3 regions of the Eisenibacter elegans DSM 3317 genome follow, and region 3 is predicted to be linked to each of the others. Evidence: riboswitches for the same ligand, from Rfam matches in the RefSeq annotation. Region 3 holds a riboswitch; each other region holds the start of a gene.

Region 1 (4,260 bases), 140 kb from region 3:
GGTCTGTGTGTTGGCCCCCGTATTTTGTATCCTACTCAACCAGTATTCAGCACAGCTACTATGGGGCTATAAGTTTGGTTTTGAAATCTTGATTGTCAACGGAATGCTGACGTTTTTGGGGCTATGGGCAATTTCGTATCCCCAAAACACTGATTGAGTTGACGACCTTTGATTTACGATTTACGAATCTGAACTCTTCAATCGTCAATCCGAATTCGTCAATCGGATAGACACTGCGTTTTTACGCGCCATCAAGTCTTCGGCAGAGGCGATTTCTTCCACGTGTTTGCCGATATTCTTCAGGCCTTGAGCTGTTACATCATAGCAGTTGATTTTGCGCACAAAACTATCCAACGAAAGGCCGCTGTATGCCTTAGCATAGCCGTTGGTTGGGAGGGTATTATTTGGCCCGGCTGCATAACTGATACTTTCGGGAGTATAATGGCCGATGTAGATAGCGCCAGCGTTGTAGATACGCTCACTGACAGCCTCAGCGTTTTGAATGGCCAAGCTGAGCGTTTCGGGGGCATACATATTGATAAACTCGATGGCCTCCACATTGCTCTGAAAAACAATGGCGTGGGCTTGTTCTAGGTCTTTGGCGGCGCTTTCGGGGCGACTCGAACCCGGGAGCTGGCGCTTGATTTCGGCCAGCACTTTTTTGACAAGCTCTTCTGATGAGGACAAGAGCATTGGCTGACTGTTGTTGAAGTGCTCAGCATTGGCGATTAAGTCAGCAGCTACAAAAGCAGGGTTGGCGCTCTCATCAGCCAATACCAGTAGCTCCGAAGGGCCTGCGGGTAAATCTACTGCTACATCTTGTTTGCTGACTAGTTGCTTGGCAACAGTTACATATTGATTGCTAGGGCCAAATATCTTATTGACTTTGGGGATACTTTCTGTACCATAAGCCATTGCGGCGATGGCCTGTACACCCCCTACTTTGAAGACCTTGCTGATATTGAGCAGCTTGGCAGTGTAGAGAATAATGGGATGTAATCGACCCTCACGGTCAGGGGTAGAGCAGAGGATTGTTTCGCCACAGCCGGCAATATTGGCCGGAATGCCCAGCATCAGAATCGTTGAAAACAGCGGTGCGTGCCTGCTGGGTACATACAAACCCACACGGCGGATACCCACACTCCGTTGCCAGCATCGGACGCCTTCCACGGTCTCGATTTTTTTGTTCGAAACGCGCTGATTCATATGAAACTGTGCAATGTTGTATTTAGCCTGCTGTATGGCCTTTTTTAAATCTTCACTCACGTAGCTTTGCGCTTCTTCAAATTCTTCAGCACCCACCATAAAATCTTTGACACGTACTTTGTCATATTTGTAAATATAGCGGCGTAGGGCTGCGTCGCCACTGCGTTTTACGGCGCGCAAGATAGGTTTTACGGCGCGCTCCAGATCTTCGTAGGTATCTAAGGAGGTGCGGATGGTCAAATCCGCCCAAGCACTGCGTTCGGGATGAAGTATGATTTTCATAGGATAATGATGCGGTAATGGGGCAGGGTTTAGATAAAGATAAGTGCCTATTATCCCTACAAATTTTATTCCGATATATGTTTGGCCAACAAAAAAGACCTAGTTCTTACAGGGCAGCTGTCTGATGGGATGCCGAAGCCCAATCAGCGGACAGTGTGGGGCAGGCACAAAGCGCTGTTTTGGGATGCCTGAGCTGGGGTTTGAAACAAGCATGATAAACAAGTGTTTGTACACAATCACAATTGGTTTGGAAAATCTGCGCACTGAAAATCCTTGATAATCAAGGAAATCAAACCCTGTAAATCCCCAAATCTTATGAATCTTGCCATAATTTGTACACGTTACTGGACATTTTCGACTTTCCTCGTTGTTGTGTGTACCTTGCCCCTTTGTTATGGAAACACATCTAACCGTAAAGGACGTAAAGTATGCGCAAAGAACGCAAAGGAGCAAAAATATTGCGGCCTTTGTGAATTTGTCGAAAGCCCTGATTTGGTGAAGCAGCTTGTTGAATCAAAACCAAACTAGAAAATGTCCCGTGGTGTTTAGTTTGTATCCCTGATACAATTGCTGTATCTTTACTTTTGCTTTAGGGGTGCTTTCACCAAAAAATAGAAAGCTGAGATTAGACCCTTGGAACCTGATGCAGTTAATACTGTCGAAGGGAAAAGTGATGATAGGCTGTTGGGGCATTAGTTTGCTGCTTTGGCCACAATTATTTCAGCACTATATTTTTTGCAAAGCACTCTTGGGCAATGTGTAATAGTTTGACCAATAACTACTCCCAAGATGTCTCACACACCTACCATAACGGCTGGCCAATGGCTTAGCCAACTCCGCCAACAATCTCCACTGGTACACAACATCACCAACTACGTCGTGATGAACAATACCGCCAATGCCTTGCTGGCCTTGGGGGCTTCACCTGTGATGGCACATGCACACCCTGAGCTGGCCGATATGGTCGGCATTGCCGGGGCGACGGTAATCAATATCGGGACACTCGACGAGTACTGGAGTGCGTCTTATCTCCAAGCTGCTCAGGCGGCTCAGCGTTTGGGCAAGCCTTGGCTGCTCGATCCTGTGGGGGCAGGCGCTACCCCCTATCGTAACCAGATACTGACCGAGCTACTCCTACAGCGCCCTGCCGTCATCAGGGGCAATGCTTCAGAGGTGATGGCCTTGGCACAACAGGCTGCCCAAACCAAGGGTGTAGACAGCACCCACCAGTCCGAAGAAGCCCTCGATGCCGCCAAGCGCCTCAGCCATACTACAGGAGCTGTGGTTTGTATTTCAGGGGCTACAGATTATGTTGTAGACCAAGACAAGGTTACGACTATTGGTGGCGGCCACCCACTTATGACCAAGGTTACGGGGATGGGCTGTACGGCCTCGGCACTCATTGGTGCTTTTTTGGCGGCAGGGGCACCTGCCTTCGAAGCTACCTGCACGGCGATGCTCGTGATGGCACATTGCGGCGCGGCAGCCGCCCGCCTAGCCCAAGGCCCCGGTACCTTGCAGTTACACTTCCTCGATGCGCTACACCAACTACAGCCCCAAGACCTCGAAGCCTATGCCTAGTTCCGCCTTTCCTTATGGGCTTTATCTCGTAACAGATGAGGCGGCCTGCCTCGGGCGCGACTTTTATTGGGTGCTCGAAGAGGCGCTCAAGGGAGGAGTGCAGATGGTACAACTGCGGGAAAAGCAGTTGTCTATGCAGGCCTTCTTAGAGCGTGCGCAGCGGGTACAGCAGCTTACCGACCGTTACCAAGTACCCCTTATCATCAACGATGCGTTGCCAATTGCCCACGCCCTCGGTAGCTTTGGGCTACACCTCGGCCAAAGCGATGTAGCCCTTGCCACCGCTAGGGCACAACTGGGCGATGCTGTCTGTATCGGCCTTTCGATAGAACGATATGAGCAGGTTTTTGCCCCCGCAGCCCAAGCAGCAGACTACTGGGGCGTAAGCCCCATATTTGCCACCCCTACCAAACAAGATACCCAACAACCTTGGGGCTTACAGGGGCTGATGGCTTTGCGCCGCCAAACCACCAAGCCCCTCGTGGCCATTGGCGGCATCAAACCTATCCACGCCGATGCGCTCATACAAGCCGGGGCTGACAGTCTCGCCGTCGTGACGGGGATATGTAGCGCCGAAAGCCCTGCCAAAGCCGCCGAAACCTACCGGAAGTTGATTGACGATGCCCTAGCCTCGCGCCCGCGTTTCTAGGCTGCACCAAGCGTAGCGCTTGCATAGCTCGGACTGATTTCGAGTATAGATTGAACCCACCAAACGCCAAAAAACTTGATACATACTCCCTATACCCATCAATATATCCCTGTGATGAGCATTGCAGGGTCTGACAGTGGCGGCGGCGCAGGCATCCAAGCCGACCTCAAAACTTTTGCTGCCCTTGGTTGCTATGGCACTACGGCCATCACCGCCATCACTGCACAAAACACCTTAGGGGTGCAAGCCATTCACGCCGTACCGGTGTCGGTGGTCGAAGCCCAGATTCGTGCTGTCATGGACGATATTCGGCCAAAGGCCATCAAAATTGGGATGATTGCCACCCCCGAGCTTGCCTTGGCCATAGGGCAGGTGTTGCGAGCCTACCCAGAGGTACCCGTGGTGCTCGACCCGGTGATGGTCGCCGCCAGTGGCGACCGCCTCATTGCGGAAGAAACCGTTGCCGCACTCGAAGAGTCACTTTTTCCATTGTCCACCCTGCTGACCCCCAACGTAGATGAGGCCGCGCTCTTGGTAAATCA
Region 2 (4,260 bases), on a different contig from region 3:
CATTGTCGGCGGGGAGGGTTTCGTCGTGAAATTCCCGGGCGGTGTCGGGGTCGAGGGAGAGGTTGAACTGGTCTTCCCATCGGAATTCAAACCGCGCCTTGCTCAGCGCATCGTCGCGGTACTGGGCGCCGGGGTGCCCCTTGGCTAGGTCGGCGGCGTGGGCGGCCAGCTTGTAGGTAATGACCCCTGTTTTTACGTCGTCGCGGTTGGGCAGGCCTAGGTGTTCCTTGGGCGTTACGTAGCAGAGCATCGCACAGCCATACCAGCCTATCATAGCCGCCCCGATGCCCGAGGTGATGTGGTCGTATCCGGGGGCGATGTCGGTCGTGAGCGGCCCGAGGGTGTAGAAGGGTGCTTCGCCACAACTTTGGAGCTGCTTGTCCATATTGACCTTGATGAGGTGCATAGGTACGTGCCCGGGGCCTTCGACCATCACCTGCACGTCGTGCTGCCAGGCGATTTTGGTTAGCTCGCCCAAGGTCTCTAGCTCTGCAAACTGTGCTGCATCGTTGGCATCGGCGATGGAGCCGGGGCGCAGGCCGTCGCCAAGGGAGAAGGACACGTCGTAGGCCTTCATAATCTCACAAATCTCCTCAAAATGGGTATAGAGGAAGTTTTCGCGGTGGTGTGCTAGACACCATTTGGCCATAATAGACCCGCCGCGAGAGACAATACCCGTTACGCGCTTGGCCGTGAGGGGGATATAGCGCAACAACACGCCGGCGTGGATGGTAAAATAATCGACTCCCTGCTCGGCCTGCTCAATGAGCGTATCGCGGAATAGCTCCCAGGTCAGCGCTTCGGCCTTGCCGCCTACCTTTTCGAGGGCTTGGTAAATGGGCACTGTACCGATGGGCACAGGGGAGTTGCGGATAATCCACTCGCGGGTTTCGTGGATATTCTTGCCCGTAGACAGGTCCATCACCGTATCAGCGCCCCAGCGGGTAGCCCAGACCATCTTCTCTACCTCCTCTTCGATGGTAGAGCTGACGGCAGAGTTGCCGATGTTGGCGTTGATTTTAACCAAGAAATTGCGCCCGATTATCATCGGCTCGCTCTCGGGGTGATTGATATTGGCCGGGATGATGGCTCGTCCGGCGGCGACCTCCTGCCGTACAAACTCCGGTGTAATCAGGGGTGGAGTGTTGGCACCGAAGCTTTGGCCGGGGTGCTGTGGAGCGATGGCCTGTTGTGCCTCCAGCCGTTGGTTTTCGCGAATGGCGATGTACTCCATCTCGGGCGTGATGATGCCCTTGCGGGCGTAGTGCAGCTGCGTAACGTTGTGGCCAGCCTTGGCGCGTAGGGGCTGCTGTAGGTGCTCAAAGCGGAGGTGGTCGAGGCTGCGGTCGTGGAGGCGCTGCTGCCCATAGCTAGAGCTGATTTGTGGCAATGCGGCTACATCGGCCCTGTCCATAATCCACTGTTGGCGCAACTTGGGCAGCCCCTTGCGCACATCGATGGCTACGGCAGGGTCGGTATAGGGCCCCGAGGTGTCATAAACGGTAATGGGCGGATTTTCGGACTGCTGCAACGCCCCTTCGGCAAAGATGGGCTTCGAAGCCGTTTGGCTTATCTGACGCATCGCTACGCGGATGTTTGGGTGCAATGTGCCGGGCACATAGACCTTCTGCGAGGCCGGAAAAGGCTCCCGCGTAATGCGCGAAGCTTGGGTGGGGATGTGTTCGTGTTTGGCCATAAGTCTGAAAAATAGTGGGTTTGAGGAAGCTTTGTAGGAGATAGACGGTTTTGTGGGGCTTACCCTGCGCCTTTTCAAGGGGGCTTGCATCAGGAAAACTGGAAAGCGTGGGGGAGAGAAGTATCAGCCGCCCTGTGTGGCCGTAATGACCAAGACCTCGGCATTGGGAGGTAGGGGCGTGTGTGGCCAGTCCTTTTTGGGGATGACCTGCTCATTGAGCGCCACGGCGATGCCCCGCTTGTCGGTCAAGTGCTGCTGACGGAGTAGGGCTTCGAGCGTAGACGCAGCCGTAACCAGCGCCACACCGTTGAAGTGTATCGTCGTCGTTGTCATAAAAAAACTAAGTTGTGGGAATGCCGGCGCAGCAGGAAAAAATGGCCTCAAAGGCTTTTATAGGCAACTACAAACGGGACAAAGCCCTTACCCAAAAATAGCATCGCGGCGTACTTTTCCCTCCGCCCGCATTACCGGGTTCAGGTTCAAAGGGTAATATCTCAGCCCCGGGCCAATAGCCCAAGACACCCCTAAAGTGTGGTACAAATTTAATAAAAATAAATCAAACCCCACAAACACCCAACCGCTTTTCGAAGCCAAACCCACGGAAAAGACGTATTTTTGGGTACTGACAACTAGTAGCTAGGTTAAATGGATGATTACTCGATACAAAATTAGACAATCATATCGGGGCTATCAAGTACTTCGTTTGCCATTATGACCTCCTGAGAAAAACATTATATTTGTAGGACTACCCAAAATTGGTTTGGGGAATATGTCTGCTGAAAATCCTTAATAATCAAAAAAATCAAATCCTGTAAATTTTAGCATAAAAATACCTACTGAGGTAGTGTGCGGCAAAGAACCATTCGTGTTTGACGGTTTTCATTGGCCAGCCTAGAGCGACAGGTACAGTGCCTGTCGCATGTGCTAGGGAGGTTGGTGATTATTTGGGGGGTGATTTTTGGATATTTTTGAGGACGTGGTCTTGGAGTGGCCCAGCTTCGGCAGCGGCTTCGGGGTCTGCCACTATTTTTTTAGACTCTAATTGACTGATGAGCACATCAATGGAGCGTTTTTGTTGTTCGAGGTTTTTGGCCGCGTGGAGCTCTGTTTTTAGGGCTTCCAGAAATTGGTTGTACAAGCGTACTCTTTGGTTGAAGCGCAGTATCTCTTGGTCTTCTATTTCTTTCCCTAGCGAATCCATAGGCAGGTTGCGCTCAGCACGGGGGGTACGGTTGGCATAGAGTGTCTGCATTTGGTTGTAGCTGGGGTTTTCGAGTACAAGCTCATCGTCGAAGCCTTTGAGGAGGGCGAAGTTTTCGGTGATGCGTGTTTGAGCATCTTTAAACTGCTGCTCTAGGGCCGTGCGTTGGCGTTGTAAGGCGGTACGTTGTTGTTGGGTAACCCGCTTTTCGTACTCATTCATCAGGAGTAGTGTCAGGTCTAAGACCTCAAAGCCGATGTACAAATCCTTGAAGCTATCCAGCTCTTCGAAGCTGCTGGTACTATAAAATCGGTTTCCGGCTCCTACTTCTATAAATGGCACTCCTTTGGTAACCATTTGAAAGTCGTTGTTGAACTGTCGGAAGACCCGTCGTCGGAGCAACACGCTGTCTGCCATTATTTTAGAGGTTACAAAATAAAGCCTGTACTGAGGGATACGCTCCGTATTTTTGTCCATCAGAGCATAAATAGCGTCAAGCCAGCGGTCGTTTTTGTTGTCAAAGATGGCCGAGGGGGGCTTGAGGTAATTCTTGATGCGGCGTTTGCTCAAGCCTTTGATGGAGATGCTATATTCCATAAAGCTGGTATTATTGACATCGAGCTTGGCCGCTACCCCTCTGAGGAAGGCTCCTAGTTTGGCATCTGCTTCGGCGTTGAAGCCTTTTTCGATGCGCACCAAATCTTGTATAAGATAATTCTGGACATTGAACTCCTCTTCTTGCCCATCTACAATCCCAAAAGAGGGATTATAATAGGAGGCATTACCATCAAAGAAAATCAGTGTACCCACAGCGAGTTCATTGTCTACTGTCAGCTCGTTGCGGTTGTCTTTGAGTAGGCTTTGCGCATATTTTTCTACCCTTAGGCGTTCTACCATCTGTCCGATGGTTTGGTAGTCATTTTCGTCTTTTTTGTCATAAAATACAAGCTCTATCTCATTGACTCCCTTTCTGTTGAGGTCTCGGATATTGCGTTGTACCATCATCGAAACACGTTTGTCATTGTTTCGGTATTCGGCACGGAAGGCGACGTTTTGGTTCTTATCCAGATTGACACTGATGGCGGCGTTGCTGTTGAGTGTTGTTACGCCATAAGTATTGCCTCTGAAGCCCATCGGTTCTTGGAGGTATACTTCGTAATGGACGACGACCTCGACCCTGTCATCTTCGTTTTTGGCTCTAAAAACAAACTGATAGGGGCGGGGCTTGGCTTCTGTAGCCGTGCTATAGTGGTAGGCTGCGGTAGATAAGGCGGCCTTGGTAGTATCATCGCCTCCCAACCAAAAGGTCAGCAGGCTTAGCAGGGAGAGTAAACATACATTCATACCGTGTGTGATGTGTGGG
Region 3 (4,260 bases):
GTTGGGTGATGGGTGAGTGCTTAAGTACAACCTCTTCCAACTCCAAGGCCTGCTCGACAAGCGTAATCTGGATTTGTTGGCTTTGATTGGCGATTTGCCGGCGTTGTGGGGCATACCCCAAACTACGCACACTGAGCCACAGTTGGGTGGTCGTGGTTGATACCTGTATTTCAAAACGGCCTTGTGCATCACTAATGGCAAAGGCAAGTGGTGCAGCGGTTTCTGTTTCGGCAACCGTAACACTTGCCCCTACCAAGGGCTGCCCTGAGGTACCGGTCAGTTGGCCTGTCAGCATGGTTTGGGCTTGCATCCCGTTCACCAAGGCCAATAACATACTTAGCAATAGCCTCAAAGTATACCACCTTGCGCCCCAAATATTTTTAGAGAGTATTTTGGCTGAGTCAGTTCCTATATTTTGTAACATAAGATTCGCCTATGAGCAAGGGAGGCTTGCTGCTAATATTGTTTGCTTTGTTTCTGTGCCCACACTAATCCGGCTTGCGCTCAATGCGGTTGTTATTCCTGCTTTTTTGCTGTTGAATATTTTCTTTGGTTTTGCGCTTATCGGCTTCGGATATGAAGCCCCCACCCATCTCTAACATCGCCAAAGGGTTTGTTGAATAAGCTTCTTTCAATTCTTTGAACTGTTGATAGGTGATAGGCTTTGCGTGTGTGGCATAAGGAATGTGGATTTGTTGTTTTTTGGGAAAATGTACCACCTTCACCGCCTCAAATACATAGTGCTGTTCGTCGTCAGCAATCTGTATAATCAGGCCGGGCAAGCCGCCAAATTTATACGGCCCATCGGAGACGGGGATGTTCTCGTCAAACCACGCTGTGTAGTTACGCCCACGGAAGCTGGTGGTGGCCTTGGTCAAGACACTACCAGCTTCTGTTGTTTTTTGCTCTGCTTGGATTTGCCAAATCAGTTTGGTGGCATCCTCATACACATATAACGAAATCACGTGATTGTAAACCGTCATGCCTCCTTGCCGATACGTTTTGAGCAAGGCCTCCCTCGAACTGGGTTGCGGCATCCTCAACAAACGCTCCATCGCGCTTACGTCGTTAGGGTCTATATGGCCTTCATAAACCAAAGAATCAAGCTGCCAAGCGTAGGTGCTGATATACAGCGATTGGTTTGCTCCAGTGTAGAGATGATAAGGTTCTGTTTTAATCTTGTATGCCGAATCGGTTGAATCTGGCTGAAAGTGAAGCTCATACACTGCAAGTATTTGGTAGTCAAGTATTTGAGCTTTAGTAAGTTGTAGGGATAGTTGAAATAACAGAGGGAAGAGTATGAGTTGTTTCATCAGGTTTGGGAAAATGTTTTGAGTTTCAGCTTGTGTGTTGTAATTATCTAACAGGAAGTTTCTCTTTAGAACTTCACTTCGAAAGCTGTATTTCATAAATCTACAGAGAGCTAGCTATCGCCTCTATTTTATCGCTAAACTGCTTCCGTACGCAGACCTTACAGTAGCTTTATGCGCAAATCAAGATGGTGCAAGCCCTCATATGGTAGAGTTGGTAAAATATCTATAAAGACCAACTTCCACATCCATTAATGATAGGGCTCCCGCATCAAACTTTTTTGTGTTGTTTTTGGCTTTAATTCAATATTTTATTCTTCGTGTGTTTTCTATTGCTTTTGAAAAACCTTTAAAAAACGCTACAAACGCATTCGAATAATTGGAGTAGCAATAAGCAACCAAAGATTATTGATTTGGTGCGGAAGCCCTACATTAATGATTTCAAGTTGCGGAATTAGGGAGAATTTGATTGTTTTGTCATTTTAGCGTTCAAGACATTAAAAACTTCTTTAGTGATAAGTTTTTCATTTTTAGAAAAGGTTAATATAATAAAAACTAAAAGACGCTGAAATTAGCTATATGAAGTACTTCGATACAAATCTATACAACAAACACTAATAAAACAAAATTATTTTGTTTTTTTTAAAAACACCATAGACTATTTTTATTTCACAACAATAAGCACACTTAATAAAATTTAAATATAATCATCGTTTACCTTAAAATCTCTTACCTTACAAAAAGTAAATAGCAGGATATAGGTGACAATCGTTTTCATAGTAGCCTTAGGTGGATTTTATTGGTTGAATTGAAATACCACAAGGATTTAACAATATTTTTACTCTTATGCAAATATTAATGCTTTTTTTGATGATTGTCATTTTTTTGAATCAAAAATGTAGGTACTCCTACTTTCATACCTCATACCAAGATTTATTCGATTGTCATACTACTGGATATTTTGAAACCCTTAGTGTTTGCTTCACACACCGATACACGCTACCTTTGCAACACAGTAACTCAACTGGGGTGCTCCTTTGGCGGAGCTGAGAATATACCCATAGAACCTGATGCGGTTAGTACCGACGAAGGGAGTTGAAGACAAAAATATTTTTTGCCTTCTGACATAGGCTCTGGCCGATTCCAACGGTTTTTCTCACTTATCACAAGCGCGTGTTGGCTTCTTGTGTGCAGACCCCAATATTTCAAACTCTAACTTTACTTTCACCGATGAAAGGTTTAAATATTGGACTATGGCTCTGCTGTGTGTTTTTGTCGCTACCCTTGTGGGGACAAGGCACTACAGGCAATGTAATCGAAGGACGTGTACTAGACGAAAACGGCCAAGGGTTGGCCGGCGCAGCGGTACTGCTCCAAAACACCTACAAAGGCACTACTACTGACCATCAGGGGCGCTTCCGGCTAGGCCAGCTTCAGGCAGGCACTTACCAATTGCAAGTTTCTTTTATTGGCTATCAGCCACAGGTTTTGACCGTAAACACGGGCAGCAGTGCTGGCGAAATACGTCTAGTGCTCAGTACTACGCTCACAGAGGAGGTGCTCATCACAGCGACACGAGTGCCCGAAATCGCCCCAATGGCTTTTCAAAACATAGACCGCGCCACGATTCAGGCTCAAAACTTCGGTCAGGACTTACCTATCTTGCTCAATTTCAGCCCCTCCGTCGTAACTACCTCCGATGCAGGTGCGGGCGTAGGCTATACCGGCATGCGTATTCGAGGCTCAGATGCTACCCGAGTGAATGTAACCATCAATGGTATTCCACTCAATGATGCCGAAAGTCACGGAACATTTTTTGTCAATATGCCTGACTTTGCCTCCTCCGTAGAGAGCATCCAGATACAGCGGGGCGTGGGCAGTTCTACCAATGGGGCTGCTGCTTTTGGTGCTACAGTTGACATACAGACCAATGCCCGACGCGATACGGCCTACCTCGCTCTCGACAACAGCTACGGCGCTTTCAACACTTGGAAGCATACCCTACAGGTAGGTTCGGGTCTACTTCACGACCGCTTTACGGTCGACGCAAGGCTTTCGCGCATCAGCTCGGATGGATTCATAGACAGGGCTTTTTCTGACTTGCGCTCTTTTTATGTATCAGGGGCATATTGGGGCAAGAACAGCAGCTTGCGCCTCAATATATTTTCGGGTCAAGAACAAACCTATCAGGCTTGGTATGGCATTCCGGAAGCCAAGCTGCGCAACGATGCAGAGGGGATAGAAGCCTTCATTGTGCGCAACGGGCTCAACGCCGAACAAGCGGACAACATCCGTAACGCCAACCCGCGACGCTATAACTCTCAACTCTACGACAACGAAACCGACAATTACCAACAAGACCACTACCAATTATTTTATGACCACCAGTTCTCCCAACGTTGGTATGGACATCTGGCGCTACACTATACCAAGGGGAGGGGCTACTATGAACAATTCCGCTACAACGACCGACTGAGTGGCTACAACATCGCCCCTGTGGTGATTGGTACCGAAACCATCGAGCGCTCCGACCTCATACGCCGCCGCTGGCTCGATAATGACTTTTATGGAACTATTTTCTCTGTCAACTACCTTGCCCAACGCCTCAACTTTACCTTCGGCGGCGGGTGGAACCACTACGAAGGGGCGCACTTCGGAGAGGTTATCTGGGCGCGGTTTGCTGGCGACTCGCAAATCCGCGACCGCTACTACGACAATGATGCTACCAAAACCGACGGGCACCTCTTTGCCAAGGCTGTTTATCAGCTCAACCCTAAGCTTATGGCTTTTGCCGATATACAATGGCGGCAAGTAGGGTACAATTTTGTGGGCAAGGCCGTAGATGACAACCTCGGCGCTCGGGAGGTCGACCAAAGTGTACAGCTCAACTTCTTCAACCCCAAACTCGGCCTCACCTACCGCCACGAAGCCCATACTTTTTATGGTTCTT

What was found. Region 3 has a riboswitch for thiamine pyrophosphate ahead of G499_RS0103465 (TonB-dependent receptor). Riboswitches for the same ligand answer to the same signal wherever they lie in the genome.
Region 1: another riboswitch for thiamine pyrophosphate. It lies ahead of thiM (hydroxyethylthiazole kinase); the one in region 3 lies ahead of G499_RS0103465 (TonB-dependent receptor).
Region 2: another riboswitch for thiamine pyrophosphate. It lies ahead of thiS (sulfur carrier protein ThiS); the one in region 3 lies ahead of G499_RS0103465 (TonB-dependent receptor).

Annotation. Positions count from the first base shown of each region.
Region 1 covers NZ_AUMD01000011.1:497,059-501,318, forward strand. The annotation lists gene G499_RS0102830 (sodium:solute symporter) at 1-157, shown strand, start outside; gene hisD (histidinol dehydrogenase) at 205-1,488, opposite strand; TPP riboswitch at 2,070-2,172, shown strand; gene thiM (hydroxyethylthiazole kinase) at 2,278-3,069, shown strand; gene thiE (thiamine phosphate synthase) at 3,062-3,718, shown strand; gene thiD (bifunctional hydroxymethylpyrimidine kinase/phosphomethylpyrimidine kinase) at 3,794-4,260, shown strand, end outside.
Region 2 covers NZ_KE387153.1:67,896-72,155, reverse strand. The annotation lists gene thiC (phosphomethylpyrimidine synthase ThiC) at 1-1,696, opposite strand, end outside; gene thiS (sulfur carrier protein ThiS) at 1,820-2,029, opposite strand; TPP riboswitch at 2,130-2,232, opposite strand; gene G499_RS0113925 (hypothetical protein) at 2,637-4,241, opposite strand.
Region 3 covers NZ_AUMD01000011.1:632,210-636,469, reverse strand. The annotation lists gene G499_RS0103475 (carboxypeptidase-like regulatory domain-containing protein) at 1-424, opposite strand, end outside; gene G499_RS0103470 (GLPGLI family protein) at 489-1,313, opposite strand; TPP riboswitch at 2,326-2,421, shown strand; gene G499_RS0103465 (TonB-dependent receptor) at 2,541-4,260, shown strand, end outside.